Regions from separate parts of the Streptomyces asoensis genome, predicted to be linked through region 1. Evidence: riboswitches for the same ligand, from Rfam matches in the RefSeq annotation. Region 1 holds a riboswitch; the other holds the start of a gene.

Region 1 (7,073 bases):
TCTTCGAGGGTGCGCCACGGGCCGTCCTGACCCCGGCCACGGCCCTCTTCGTCCACGGCAGCTGGGTGCACCTGCTGGGCAACATGCTCTTCCTCTACGTCTTCGGGACGATGACCGAGGACCGGATGGGCCGCGTCGAGTTCACGCTCTTCTACCTCGGCTGCGGCTACCTGGCCCTGCTGGGCTACGCCGCCGCCAACGCCGAGTCGTCGCAGTCCCTGGTCGGCGCCTCCGGGGCGATCTCCGCGGTCCTCGGCGCGTTTCTGTACCTGTTCCCCCGGGCGCGGGTGACCAGTCTCCTGCCGTTCCTGTTCTTTCTGCCGCTGCGCTTTCCCGCCTGGGTCGTGCTGCCCTTCTGGGCGGCCCTCCAGTGGGTGGCGGCGGGGCGGGCCGCCCAGGGGCCGGGGGTGGCCTATCTGGCGCACCTGGTGGGCTTCGGCCTGGGGCTCCTCTACGCCTGGGCCCGTTTCGGAACCGAGCAAGGCCCGAAGGGCGGCCCCGGAAGGGCGGCGGTGGGAGACGGGCGGGCGGCTAGAGTGAAGGCCGCCCCAGCTCCGGCCCCCGAGGGAGAGAACCAGCCGTGATCACCGCGATCGTCCTCATCAAGACCAGCGTGGACCGGATTCCCGAGATCGCGGAGCGGATCGCCTCGCTGGACTCCGTCAGCGAGGTCTTCTCCGTCACCGGGACGTACGACCTGATCGCCATGGTGCGGGTGAAGGAGCACGAGGACCTGGCGGAGGTCATCCCGGGCAGCATCAGCAAGATCCCCGGGGTGGAGGGCACGGACACGCACGTCGCCTTCCGTACCTACTCGCAGCACGACCTGGAGGCGGCGTTCGCGATCGGGCTGGACTCCTGACCGACTGAACACCGCCTCCGGCGGCCCGTCGCTCAGACCGCGGGCACGCAGCGGCCGTCTTCCGTCCGGTACTGCCACTGCGCGCCCTCGCTCACCAGTTCGCGCACCGCGTTCACGAAGCGCTCCACGTGCTCGTCCGGGGTTCCCGCGCCGAAGCTGACCCGGATGGCGTTGAGGGACTTCTCGCCGGGAGCCGCCTCGGGGGCGCCGCACTCGCCCTGGGTCTGGGGGTCGCTGCCCAGCAGCGTGCGGACCAGGGGGTGGGCGCAGAAGAGGCCGTCGCGGACCCCGATGCCGTACTCGGCGGAGAGGGCGGCGGCGAAGTGGGAGCTGTTCCAGCCCTCGACGACGAAGGAGATCACGCCGACCCGCGGGGCGTCGTCGCCGAACAGGGACAGCACCCTCACCTGCGGGACCTCGGCCAGACCGGCCCGCACCTTCGCGATCAGGTACTCCTCCCGGGCGACCAGGCTGTCGAAGCCCGCCTCGGTGAGGGCCTTGCACGCCGAGGCGATGGAGTAGGCGCCGATCACGTTCGGGGAGCCGGCCTCGTGGCGGGCGGCGCTCTCGTGCCACTCCACGTCCACTCCCCCGTCCTCGCGCCGCGTGACCTTGCGGCTGGCGCCGCCGCCCGCGAGGTACGGGTCGGCCTCCACCAGCCAGTCGGCGCGGCCGGCCAGCACCCCGGAGCCGAAGGGCGCGTACAGCTTGTGACCGGAGAAGGCGACCCAGTCGACGTCGAGCTCCTGCACGGAGACCGGGTGGTGCGGGGCCAGCTGGGCCGCGTCCAGGACGATCCGGGCCCCGTGCGCGTGTGCGGCGGCCGCCAGCTCGCGTACCGGCCACAGCTCGCCGGTGACGTTCGAGGCACCGGTGACACAGACCAGGGCCGGGCCGTAGGGGTCACGGTCGGCGAGGGCCCGCTCCAGCGCCTCGACGGCCTGGCGCGGGGTGCGCGGGGCGTTGAGGTAGGTGACCCGGGCGTCCTGCCAGGGCAGCAGCGAGGCGTGGTGCTCGGTCTCGAAGACGAAGACCTGGCAGCCGGCGGGCAGGGCCCGCGCCAGCAGGTTGAGGGAGTCCGTCGTCGAGCGGGTGAAGACCAGCTGGTCGTCGGGGCGGCAGTCCAGGAACTCGGCCACCGTCCTGCGGGCGTTCTCGAAGAGGTCCGTGGACAGCTGCGAGAGGTAGCCGGCGCCCCGGTGGACGCTGCCGTAGTACGGGGCGTAGGCCGCCACGTCGTCCCAGACGCGCTGGAGGGCGGGGGCGCTGGCCGCGTAGTCGAGCGCCGCGTAGCTGACCTCGCCGCCCGTCACGAGCGGGACCGTGACATCCCGGCCGAGAACGGGCAGCGGTGCACAAACGGTACGGGCGGTGGCAGCGGTGGAGACAGACATGGCGAACTCCCGTGAGAGGCAAGGGGGAACCACCGTGCGAGCGGGCATGGCTCGAGCACGGGGGAAGGTGAAAGGGGTATGCGGAGGCGGGGCTCTACGCCCTATCGCATTCGCTTGCTCACGGAAGGCTCCCTCGAACGACCAGGACCCCTGGCGGTACTCACTCAGAAGAGTGCGAGGGGTCCGCGCTTGCCGTAGACCTCGCTGCCTACGGCCTGGTCTTCACCCGGGGCACCCCGCCACGGACGGAGGGTTGCCGGACAGTCGGCCGGGGCCTCATGACTGTCACTCATGACCTGACACAGGAACGTACGTGAAGTGATCGCCGTCCCGCAACCCGTGTCCGGATCGCGGGACGGCCATCAGCGGTGAGGCGTCACGCGTTGGTGGCGGCGACCCAGCGGTCCAGCGCCCGCTTGGCCGCACCCGAGTCGATCGACTCGGCCGCCTTGTCCATGCCGACGCGCAGTTGCTCGGCAAGGGTGCCGGAGCCCGGCTCCAGGGCCACCAGGGCTGCCGCCGAGTTCAGCAGCACGGCGTCCCGCACCGGGCCGGACTCGCCCTCCAGGAGACGGCGGGCGACCTCCGCGTTGTACGACGGGTCGCCGCCCCGCAGGGCCTCGACCGGGACCAGCTCGAGCCCGACGTCACGCGGGTCGAAGGTCTCCTCGGTGACCTTGCCGTCACGGACGACCCACACATGGGACGTGGCCGTCGTGGTCAGCTCGTCGAGACCGTCGTCGCCCCGGAAGACCAGGGACGAGTTGCCGCGCTCGGCGAAGACGCCGGCGACGACCGGCGCCATCCGCGGGTCCGCGACCCCGACCGCCTGGGCCCGTACCTTGGCGGGGTTGGTCAGCGGGCCGAGCACGTTGAACACCGTGCGGATGCCCAACTGGCCGCGCGCGGCGCCCACATGACGCAGCGCCGGGTGGAACTTGATCGCGAAGCAGAAGGTGATCCCGGCCTCCTGGGCCACCTCGGCAACGCGCCGCGGGGTCAGCTCCAGATTGACGCCGAGCTTCTCCAGGACGTCCGAGGCGCCGGACGCGGAGGACGCGGCCCGGTTGCCGTGCTTGACGACCGTGGCACCCGTGCCGGCCACGACGATCGCGGACATCGTGGAGATGTTGACCGTCTTCGCGCCGTCGCCGCCCGTGCCGACGATGTCGACGGTCGGGCCGGGCACCTCGATCAGGTTGGCGTGCTCGTACATCGCCCGGACGAGCCCGTTGATCTCCGCGACGGTCTCGCCCTTGGCCCGCAGCGCCACCACGAACCCGGCGATCTGCGCGTCGGTGGCCTCGCCGCGCATGATCCGGTCCAGCGCCCAGAACGTGGCGTCGGCGTCCTGGTCGCGACCGTACAGCAGGCCGTTCAGCACCTCGGGCCAGGAACGGCCCGCCGCGGTGTCGCCTCCAGCGGGGGTCACAGCGCTCATAGCCGCTCCTGCGTGTGTCGTCGTGTGCGTCGTGTGTCGTCGTGCGCCTCATGACAAGGTGCACCCCACCCTATCCAGCCCGTGGGCACGGCAAAGGGCCCCGTCCGAAGACCGGACGAGGCCCTTTCCCGTGGCGTGGCGACGCCTCAGCGATCAGTGGTGGCCGTGGCCGCTCGTGATCTCCTTGTACTCCTCCGCGGTGGGCTTCGGAATCTGCTGGTCCTCACCGAAGTACGCCCCGCTGATCTTGGCGCGGAGCTTCTCCTTGCCCTTCACCTTGCGCTCGACGCCGTTCTCGTCGACGGCGGCGCCGATCGCGGCCGGCTCGTACTGCTCGTGCGCCGTGAGGGTGTGCAGCTGCTCCTGGCTGAGCGGCTCGTGGATCTCGATGAACTCACCGTGCGGCAGGCGCTTGATGGTGCCGGTCTCGCGACCGTGCAGCACCTTGTCCCGGTCCCGGCGCTGGAGGCCGAGGCAGATCCGCTTGGTGACGATGTACGCGATGACCGGTCCGGCGATGAAGAAGATCCGGACGAACCAGGTGATCGAGTTGATCGACAGGTGGAGGTGGGTGGCCCACAGGTCGTTGCCACCGCCGACCAGCATGATCATGTACATCGTGACCCAGGCGACGCCCAGCGCGGTGCGCGTCGGGGCGTTGCGCGGCCGGTCCAGGATGTGGTGCTCGCGCTTGTCGCCCGTGACCCACGACTCGATGAAGGGGTAGAGCGCGAGGATCGCGAGCAGAACACCGAACAGGACCAGCGGGATGAACACACCCAGGACCAGGGTGTGGCCCCAGATGTTGACCTCCCAGCCCGGCATGAAGCGGATCAGGCCCTCGGCGAAGCCCATGTACCAGTCGGGCTGGGCACCGGTGGACACCTGGTCCGGACGGTAGGGGCCCATGGCCCAGATCGGGTTGATCTGGGCGATGCCCGCGATGACCGCGATCACACCGAAGACCAGGAAGAAGAAGCCTCCGGCCTTGGCCATGTACACCGGCAGCAGCGGCATGCCGACGACGTTCTTGTTGCTCTTTCCGGGGCCCGCGAACTGCGTGTGCTTGTGGTAGAAGACCAGGATCAGGTGGCCGACCACCAGGCCGAGCATGATGCCCGGCAGCAGCAGGATGTGGATCGAGTAGAACCGCGCCACGAAGTCGTGGCCCGGGAACTCCCCGCCGAACAGGAACATCGAGATGTACGTGCCGACGATCGGCATCGACAGGATCGCGCCCTGGGTGAAGCGGACACCGGTGCCGGAGAGCAGGTCGTCCGGGAGCGAGTAACCGGTGAAACCGGTGAACATGCCCAGGACGAACAACAGGAAGCCGAACAGCCAGTTGACCTCACGGGGCTTGCGGAACGCGCCCGTGAAGAACACCCGCATCATGTGCACGAACATGCCGGCGAGGAAGATCAGCGCCGCCCAGTGGTGGATCTGCCGGATGAGCAGACCGCCGCGCACGTCGAAGGAGATGTGCAGGGTCGAGCTGAACGCCTCGGACATCAGCTGTCCCTGGAGCGGGACGTAGCTGCCGTGGTACTCCACCTCGTTCATCGACGGGTGGAAGAACAGCGTCAGGTACACACCCGTGAGGATGATGATGATGAAGCTGTAGAGGCAGATCTCACCCAGCATGAACGACCAGTGGTCGGGGAAGATCTTGCGCATGTTGGCCTTGGCCAGGGAGTAGATCCCCAGCCGGCCGTCGGCCCAGTCGGCGATCCGCTCGCCGGCCGGCGCCTTCCCGCGTTCACGGGACTCGTTGCTCTCGGTGTTTACGTTCGTGCTCATCCGCGCTCCCAGAAAGCAGGACCGACGGGCTCTTCGAAGTCGCCGAGCGCCTCGAGATAGCCCTCGTCGTTCACACCGATGCGCAGCTGCGGCAGGGCGTGGCCGGCGGGGCCGAAGATCACTCGGGCACCGTCGGAGAGGTCGAAGGTGGACTGGTGGCAGGGGCACAGCACGTGGTGCGTCTGCTGCTCGTACAGCGAGATCGGGCAACCGACGTGGGTGCAGATCTTCGAGTACGCCACGATGCCCTGGTAGGACCAGTCGAGTTCCTGCTTGTCCTTGATGTTGTCCGGCTGGAGCCGGACGATCATCAGGGCCGCCTTGGCGATCTCGTTCTGGAACTCCTCGTCGTGCTCCTCCAGGCCCTCGGGCTTGGCGAAGGTGAGCGAACCGACGGCGACGTCCGAGGGACGCAGCGGCTCGTTCGTGTTCATGTTGACGAGCAGCTTGCCCTTGGCCCACAGCGTGTGACGCAGCTTGTCCTCGGGCAGCGGGCCGAGGTCGCGCAGCAGCACGACACCGGACAGCGGCACCAGGGTGAGCGCGCCGAACATCGTGTTGCGGATCAGCTTGCGACGGCCGAGCGCGGACTCCTTGGCACCCTGCTTGAAGTCCGCGTGGACCTTCGCACGGACCTCGGGGGGCGCGGCGATCGCGTGCCGCTCGTCGGCGACCTCCACGTCGGACATCAGGGTGCGGGCCCAGTGGACCGCGCCGGCGCCGATGGTGAACAGCGCCGTGCCCAGCGTCAGACCCAGCGCGAAGTTCAGCGCGCTGAGGTGGCCGATCGGGAACACGAAGATCGACTTGTCGGCGGGGATCGCCACGTACGCGGCGATGAAGCCGACCGTGGCGAGCATCGACAGCGTGAACAGGAAGGCGACCGCACGCTCGGACCGCTTGGCGGCCCGCTCGTCGATGTCCTGGACGCGGTGCTCGTGGGGCGGCAGCCCCGGGTCGGCGAACGGGTTCTGCTCGTCCGCGATGCCTACGGCGCTGCCGTGTGCGTGGTCCTGCTCAGCGGGCAGGTTCTCTTCTGGAATGTCTTGGCTACTCATGACTTCTTGGCCTTTGCGGTCCGAGCGGCGACCCAGACGGCGACCGCGATCAGGGCACCGAGACCGAAGATCCAGGCGAACAGGCCCTCACTGACCGGCCCGAGGCCGCCCAGCTCCAGACCACCGGGGTTGTTCGTCTCGTCGCTGTTGACCGCGTGCAGGTACGCGATGATGTCCTTCTTGTTCTGCTCCGACAGGGTGGTGTCGGGGAAGGAAGGCATGTTCTGCGGGCCGGTCTGCATGGCCTCGTAGATGTGCTTCGGGTCCACGCCCTCGAGGGTCGGGGCGTACTTGCCCTTGGTGAGGGCACCGCCCTTGCCGGTGAAGTTGTGGCACTGCGCGCAGTTGGTGCGGAACAGCTCGCCACCCTTGGCGATGTCCGCGCCCTCCGGGCCGTACTCGGCGTCGGTCGGGACGGACGGGCCGGCGCCCAGGGAGGAGATGAACGCGGCGAGCTGGTCGATCTCGGCCTGCGTGTAGATGACCTTCTTCGCGGGCACCTGGGCGCCCTGCGAGGT
Region 2 (7,073 bases), 6.4 Mb from region 1:
CCTGGTCCAGGATCGCGATCGCGGCCGACGGAGCGGAGCGGCGGGTCGCCAGAGCGTGGATCCGCAGCACCTCGGCCACCTGCTCACCGATGCGTTTGACGGGGTTGAGCGACACCGTCGGGTCCTGCGGCACCAGACCGATCTGCGCGCCGCGTACGGTACGCAGTTCCCGCTCGGACAACGCGGTGAGGTCGTGCCGGCCGAAGCGGACGGTACCGGCGTCGATGCCGCCGTTGGCCGCCAGCAGCCGGGTGATCGCGTGCGCGGTCGTGCTCTTCCCGGAGCCCGACTCGCCGACCACCGCGGTGACCTGCCCCGGCCACACGTCGAGGTCCACGCCCCGTACCGCGCGCACGGTGCCGCCGCGGGTGCGGTACGACACCGACAGGCCGCGCACTTCCAGCAGCGCGGGCTCGTCCGCTGAAGCTTCACCGGTTGCGGCCTCGTCCGTCGTGGCCTTGTCCGTAGTGGCCTTGTCCGTGGTGGCCTCGTCCGTCGTGGCTTTGTCGGTCGTGGGCCGACCGGTCGTGCTGTGGTCGGTCGGGCCGTGGTCGGTCGCGCTGTGGCCGGTTGCGGCCTGGTCGGTCAGGGGCTGGTCGCCCACGGCTTCGTGGGTCACGGTTTCTTCCGTCACGGGTACGTCCGTCTCGGGTTCGTTCGTCGTGGGGCGGGTCATCGCCCGCGGGACCATTCGCCGTCCAGCGCCCGCGCGATGCGGTTGGTGGCGAGGCCCGTTGCCGCGATCGCCAGGCCGGGCAGCGCGGTGAGCCACCAGGCGTTGGCCAGGTAGTTGCGCCCGTCGGAGATCAACGTGCCCCATTCCGGCGCCGGTGGGGGCGCCCCGTAGCCGAGGAAGCTCAGCGACGACACGGCGAGGATGGCGGCGCCGAACTCGAGGGTGGCGAGCACGATCACCGGGCCCGCCGCGTTGGGCAGCACGTGCCGGCCCAGCACCGAGTACCAGCGGGCCCCGCAGGAGCGCGACGCCTCGACGAAGACCGCCTGGCGCACCCGCAGCACCTCGGCGCGGGTCACCCGGGCGAAGCCGGCGACGCTGGCGATGCCGACCGCGACCGCCACCTTCACCGTTCCGTAGCCCAGCGCGGTGACCAGGGCCAGCGACAGGAACAGCGACGGGATCGACAGCAGTACGTCGACGAAGCGCATCAGCACGTCCTCGACCCAGCGGCCCACGAACCCGGCGACCAGGCCGATCAGGCCGCCGACCACGAACGCGAACCCCACCGCGATCAGGGTCGCCTTCAGTGACAGCTGGGCACCGTGCACCACCCGCGAGAACACGTCACGTCCCAGCTCGTCGGTGCCGAACCAGTGCCCGCCGCCGGGGCTCCGGAAGTTCTCCGCGGGCACCCCGTGCAGCGGGTCCTGCGAGGTGAACAGCCCTGGCCAGAACGCGGCCAGCACCACCAGCACCAGCACCAGGACCGAGGTCAGCAGCCCGGGCCGGCGCACCAGGAACAGCAGGAACCGTCGCGGTCCGACACCGCGTCCGGCGCTCGCGGGGCCCGGGTCGGCACCGGGATCCACCGGTCGGGCCAGGCCGGTGGCGGCTTCGACCGCTCCGACCGTTTCGGCAGCTCCCGCCGTTCCGGCGGCTCCGGCGGTGACATCGTCGGCAAGTGTCCGGCTCATGCGGGACGCACCTTCCTGGTCGCCGCCACCACGATCCGCGGGTCGAGCAGCGGGTAGACGAGATCGACGACCAGATTGGCAGCCACGAAGATCAGCGCCCCGAACACCACGACCCCCTGGACCAGCGGGATGTCCTGGACGGTGACCGCGGCGGCGGTCACCCGGCCCAGACCGTCGCGGGAGAACACCGTCTCGACGACGACCGAACCGGCGATCAGCTGGCCGGCCAGCAGCCCGACGACCGTCAGCGCCGGCAGCGAGGCGTTGCGCAGCGCGTGCCGCAGATGGATGCGCAGCCGGCCGGCGCCCTTGGCCCGGGCGGTCTCCACATAGGCCTGGTCCAGTGCCGTGAGCAGGCTCTTGGCCAGCACCTGCGCCACCAGGGCGCCGGTCGGGATCGCCAGCGTCACCGCGGGCAGCACCAGGCCCCGCAGCCCGTCGTTGCCGAACGCCGGGAACAGCCTCGTCCGGAAGGAGAACAGCTCGACGAGCACCAGCCCGACCCAGAACGTCGGCACCGACACCCCCAGCGGCGGCAACGACAGCAGCAGCTGCCGCAACCACCGCAGGGTGGTGTAGGTCGCCAGTACCGCCAGGCCGCCGCCGAGGGCCACCGCGAGCAGCAATGCCGCCCCGGTCAGCTGGAGGGTCTGCGGCAGCGCGTCGGCCAGCGTCGAGGTCACCGGCCGGCCGGTGGACACCGAGTCGCCGAAGTCGCCGCGCACCGCCCTGCCGAGACAGTCGGCGTACTGCGCGAGAACCGGCTTGTCGAAGCCGTACTCGTGCCGCAGCGCGGCGAGTTGGGCCGGATCGACCTGGCCCGTGTCCGCTCCCGCGCCGGCCATCGCCGAGACGGGATCACCGGGCAGGTAGTCCAGCACGAGGAAGGACACCGTGTAGGCCGCCCACAGCACCCCGAGGGCCTGCGCGAGTCGCTTGACCACATAGAGACGCATGCCGGCCGCTACCCGATCCAGGTGTCGTGCAGCTGGATCCGGCTGGAGGCCTCGAAGTCGAGGTTGTGCACCTTCTTGGCCACCCCCAGCTGGGTCTGAAGCTCCACCACGGGTACGACATAGGCGTTCTGAACGATCAACTGCTGTGCCTGGGTGACGAGTTGCTTGCGCTTGGCCGTGTCGGTCGTCGCGGCCTGCTGGGTCAGCGCGGTGTCCAGCGCGGTGGCCGGCAGGTGGTAGAAGTTGGCCAGCCGGGTGGAGTACGAGCTGCGCAGGATGTCCGGGTCGGCGCGGGTCACGTTGCCCCACACCGCGTCGAAGTCACCGGACTGAAGGGTCGGGGAGAACTGGGCGATCTGGAGCTGCTTGAGCACCACCTCGACACCGACGGCCTTGAGCTGCTGCTGGATCAGTTCCAGCGCGGGCTGGTTGGTGGCCGCGTTGGCGAACCACTTGACGGTCAGGCTCAGCTTCTTGCCGTCCTTGACCCGGACGCCGTCGCTGCCCGCCTTCCAACCGGCCGAGTCCAGCAGGGACTTCGCCTTGGCGGCGTCGAAGGCCAGGTCCGAACCGAGATCGGCGTAGTCCGGTGTGGTGTGCGCCAGGATGCTGGTCGCCGGCTCGGTGCCGGTCGGGAACACGGCGTCGACGATCTGCTGCCGGTCGATGGCGAACAGGATCGCCTGGCGTATCTTCGCGTCCTTGAAGAGCGGCCGGGAGTTGTTGAGCCCCAGGTTGAACACCACGCCCGGGTTGGCCCGTTGCCGGAGGTTCACCGCGCCGCCCTTGAGCGCCGCCTCGTTGGCCCGGCCGACGCTGCCGATCGCGTCCACCTGGCCGGACTGGAGGCTGCCGGTGCGCACGCCGGCCTCGGGCACCACCTTGAACACCAGCTTGTCCAGGTACGCCTCGCCCTGCTTGGTCCACAGCGAGGAACCCCAGGCGTACTTGGCGCGCTTGGCCAGGGTGATCGACTGGTTCTGCACATAGCCGTTCAGCACGAACGGCCCGGATCCGACCACTCCCTTGCTGCACTTCTCCTGCGGGCTCCTGCGCGCGCTCGCCGACGACTCGATCCCCAGCGAGTGCGTGGCCGTGGCCTGGAGGAACTGCGCGTTGGGCTGCTTGAACTTCACCCGCACCGTGAGCGGGTCCACGGCGGTGGTGCTCTCCACGCCGCTCAGGTACCCCTGGGCGAGTGTGCCGAGGGCGCCGAGCTTCGGCACCGCGTCGAAGTTGTCCTTGACCACCTGCGCGGTCAGCGGTGTCCCGTCGCTGAAGGTCACACCTGATCTCAGGTGGAACGTGAACGTCGTGGTGTCCGGGCTGATGTCCCAGCTCTTCGCGAGCCATGGCACGATCTTGCCGGTCTTGGGGTCCTGGTCGGTCAGGGAGTCCACGACCTGACGCAGTGAGTAGATGGTGTCGTTGCTGCCCACCTGCTGCGGATCCACGCAGCCGGCGTCGGAACCCACCGCGAAGGTCAGGGTGCCACCCGACTTCGGGCTGCCGCCCTCGCCGCTCGAGGTGCCGGTGTCGCTCGACGAGCAGGCGCTGAGCAGAAGGCTGCCGGTCACGAGGGCGGCGAGCGCCGCCCACCGGGGGGTACGGGAATCCGGATGCGCTGTCACGGGATGGTTCTCCTACTCCAAGGTCACCGCGCACATGCCGGAGCGGAACGCGGCCATGGCTGTGCGCGGAGGGTGCCGGCCTCGCACGGGCCGACACTGCTCAGAACTGTGCGGGGGACTGTTCAGGGGGAGGGGATGTCGACGACTGTGTCGATGGCGAAGTCGCTGACGGCATGACCGTGCTGTGGGCGAGGGTCAGCCTGCGAGGTGGGGCGTGATCAGCCCTGACACAGACAGCTGGCGGAACGCCGCAGGTCGATGTGGCGTCGGCGCGAGAATCCGGAGAACAGCGCCGCGGTCGCGATCGAGGCACTCAGGTTGCCGCTGAGCCGCACGCTGGTCCTCCACATCTCAGGCCCCCGAACCGGGGCCACGCGCTTGCAGAGTCGGTGACCCTGCCGGGCTTTCACCTGGAGCACCCCACCGCGGAGGAGGGTTGCCGGTCAGCTAGCCAGGGCTTGATGCTGACACTCAATGCCGGGGTCGATCTTACGGAGTACTGACATTATCCGTCAATATCGGTAGGAGAGTTGAACAGCTCCGCCGCACCGGCCGTGACGGCGGGTGCGGCGGAGCGGTATCAGCGCCGGCCGGCCGCCCGTCCGGTGAGGAGGGTGGCGGCGTGGGTGGTGGCGTGGGCGGCTACAGCTTGCGGGCGAGGCCGCCGTGTTCGCCGATGACGTCCGGCGCGGGGGAGGTGGCCTCCGGGCGCCAGAGGGGGACCGAGACGACTCCGGGCTCCAGGAGCTCCAGGCCGTCGAAGTACGCCGTGATCTCGTCGACGGATCGCAGGTTGTACGGGACGGCGCCGCTTTCGTTGTAGGCGTCCTGGGCCTCTTCGAAGACCGGGTCGATGCCCCGCGAACCGTCGTTGATGGAGAGGTAGCTGCCGGACGGCAGTGCCGCCATCAGGTTGGTGACGATGGAGCGGGCCTGGTCGTGGTCGGCGACGTGGCCCAGGATGTTGCTGAGGATGAGCGCGGTGGGACGGCTGAAGTCCAGCGTCTCGGCGGCGCGCGCCAGGATGCGCTCCGGGTCCAGCACATTGGCGTCGACATAGGAGGTCGCGCCCTCCGCGGTGGAGTAGAGCAGGGCGCGGGCGTGGGCGAGGACCAGGGGATCGTTGTCGACGTAGACGATCCGGGTCTCGGGGGCGAGACGCTGGGCGACCTCGTGGGTGTTGTCGGCGGTCGGCAGGCCCGTTCCGACGTCCAGGAACTGTCGTATGCCCGCCTCGGAGACCAGGTACGTGATGTTGCGGCGCAGGAACGCGCGGCTGCTGCGGGCGATGGTGACGATGCCGGGGAACACGGCGGTGTAGGCGTCACCGGCCTGCTCGTCCACGGGGTAGTTGTCCTTCCCGCCGAGCCAGTAGTTCCAGATGCGGGCCGAGTGCGGCACCGAGGTGTCGATCTTCTGATGTGCCGCTGATCCGGGCGTGGTCACATGGTCGGTCATGAGGGGCGTCCGTCTTTCGGCCGAGGCGTGGGCAGTTCGAGCCACAACTTACGTCCCAACGACCCTGGTACGTACACCCGTTCACATTTTCGGTGGGTTCGAACAGTGCCCTCACGGAGACATCCGGGTTCACGTCTCCGTGTCGGCCGGTCCGGACGCACCGCTCACACCTCGCTCGCACCTCGTCCCGGAACCCCTCAACTCGCCTTGTGCATAGGTACATTGAGACCGCCCAATCCTTGAGCGAGTGGGGGCGAGGATGCGCGACACGGTCCTGGACGGCCGGTACACGCTCACCGAGCGGATCGGTGCGGGCGGTATGGGTGTGGTGTGGCGGGCCAGGGACGCGCGGCTCGAACGCACGGTGGCCGTCAAGCTGCTGAGCCTGCCACCGGGCACGGTCGGTGCCGAGCGGGAACGGCTGCTCGCCATGTTCGGGCGGGAGGCGCGGGCCGCCGCCGCCCTCGACAGCTCGTACATCGTGCCGGTCTTCGACCACGGCGCGGAAGGTGAAGTCCCCTACCTGGTCATGCCGTTGCTCTCGGGGCGGACCCTGCGCGAGCTGCTGGCCGAGGGGCCGCCGGCGCCGGAGCGGGTCGCGGTGCTCGCGGCACAGGTCTGCCGGGCCCTGGCGACCGCGCACCGGGCCGGCATCGTGCACCGCGACATCAAACCGGCGAACGTGATGCTCACGGACGAGGGCATGGTGAAGGTGCTCGACTTCGGCATCGCCAAGTTCCTCGACGCGACGACCGGCGGCCGGCTCACCGTGACCACCGACTCGCCCGTCGGCACCCTCTCCTACATGGCGCCGGAGCGCTTCACCCGCGGCGCGGACGACGGGCGCACGGATGTGTACGCGCTGGGCTGCACGGTGTACGAGATGCTCACCGGCGCACCGCCCTTCGACTCGGCGTCGGCGCCCGCGCTGATGCACTGCCATGTGTACGAGACACCGCAGAAGCCGTCGGTACGGCGTCCGGGGCTGGCCCCCGCCTGGGACGAACTGGTGGGGCGGATGCTGGCGAAGCCGGTCGATGAGCGACCGACGGCGGAGGAGGCACGGGCGCTGTTCGAGACGCTGGCCGTGGCCGAGGCCGCGCCGCCGCTCTCCGAGTCCGCGCCCCCACTCCCGGATCACACCGCCCTGCCGGGGCAGCACTCCGCTTCCATCGAACCGGGGAGCTCGGACCGGGTGTCCGCGCATCGGAGTGAGCAGGATCCTGCCCCTGCCCCTGCCCCTGCCCCTGCCCCGGCTCCGGCTCCTGCCCTCGCCCCGGCGCCGACCCCGGGGCCGTTCGCGGCGGAGGCCACGCCCCTCGGAGTCGACGTCACCTCGTACCTGCTCGCGCCGCCCCGCCCGAGGCAGCCGCCG

The links. A riboswitch is a leader RNA that binds a small molecule or an ion and turns the genes downstream of it on or off. The one in region 1 is predicted to bind S-adenosylmethionine.
Region 2: another riboswitch for S-adenosylmethionine. It lies ahead of G9272_RS46300 (putative leader peptide); the one in region 1 lies ahead of G9272_RS13305 (aminotransferase class V-fold PLP-dependent enzyme).

The regions. Positions count from the first base shown of each region.
Region 1 covers NZ_CP049838.1:2,960,707-2,967,779, forward strand. The annotation lists gene G9272_RS13295 (rhomboid family intramembrane serine protease) at 1-584, shown strand, start outside; gene G9272_RS13300 (Lrp/AsnC family transcriptional regulator) at 581-862, shown strand; gene G9272_RS13305 (aminotransferase class V-fold PLP-dependent enzyme) at 895-2,256, opposite strand; SAM riboswitch class IV at 2,437-2,553, opposite strand; gene trpD (anthranilate phosphoribosyltransferase) at 2,633-3,697, opposite strand; gene qcrB (cytochrome bc1 complex cytochrome b subunit) at 3,851-5,497, opposite strand; gene qcrA (cytochrome bc1 complex Rieske iron-sulfur subunit) at 5,494-6,555, opposite strand; gene qcrC (cytochrome bc1 complex diheme cytochrome c subunit) at 6,552-7,073, opposite strand, start outside.
Region 2 covers NZ_CP049838.1:9,396,833-9,403,905, forward strand. The annotation lists gene G9272_RS41625 (dipeptide ABC transporter ATP-binding protein) at 1-397, opposite strand, end outside; gene G9272_RS41630 (ABC transporter permease) at 673-1,653, opposite strand; gene G9272_RS41635 (ABC transporter permease) at 1,650-2,609, opposite strand; gene G9272_RS41640 (ABC transporter substrate-binding protein) at 2,618-4,240, opposite strand; gene G9272_RS46300 (putative leader peptide) at 4,459-4,590, opposite strand; SAM riboswitch class IV at 4,610-4,719, opposite strand; gene G9272_RS41645 (SAM-dependent methyltransferase) at 4,883-5,698, opposite strand; gene G9272_RS41650 (protein kinase domain-containing protein) at 5,958-7,073, shown strand, end outside.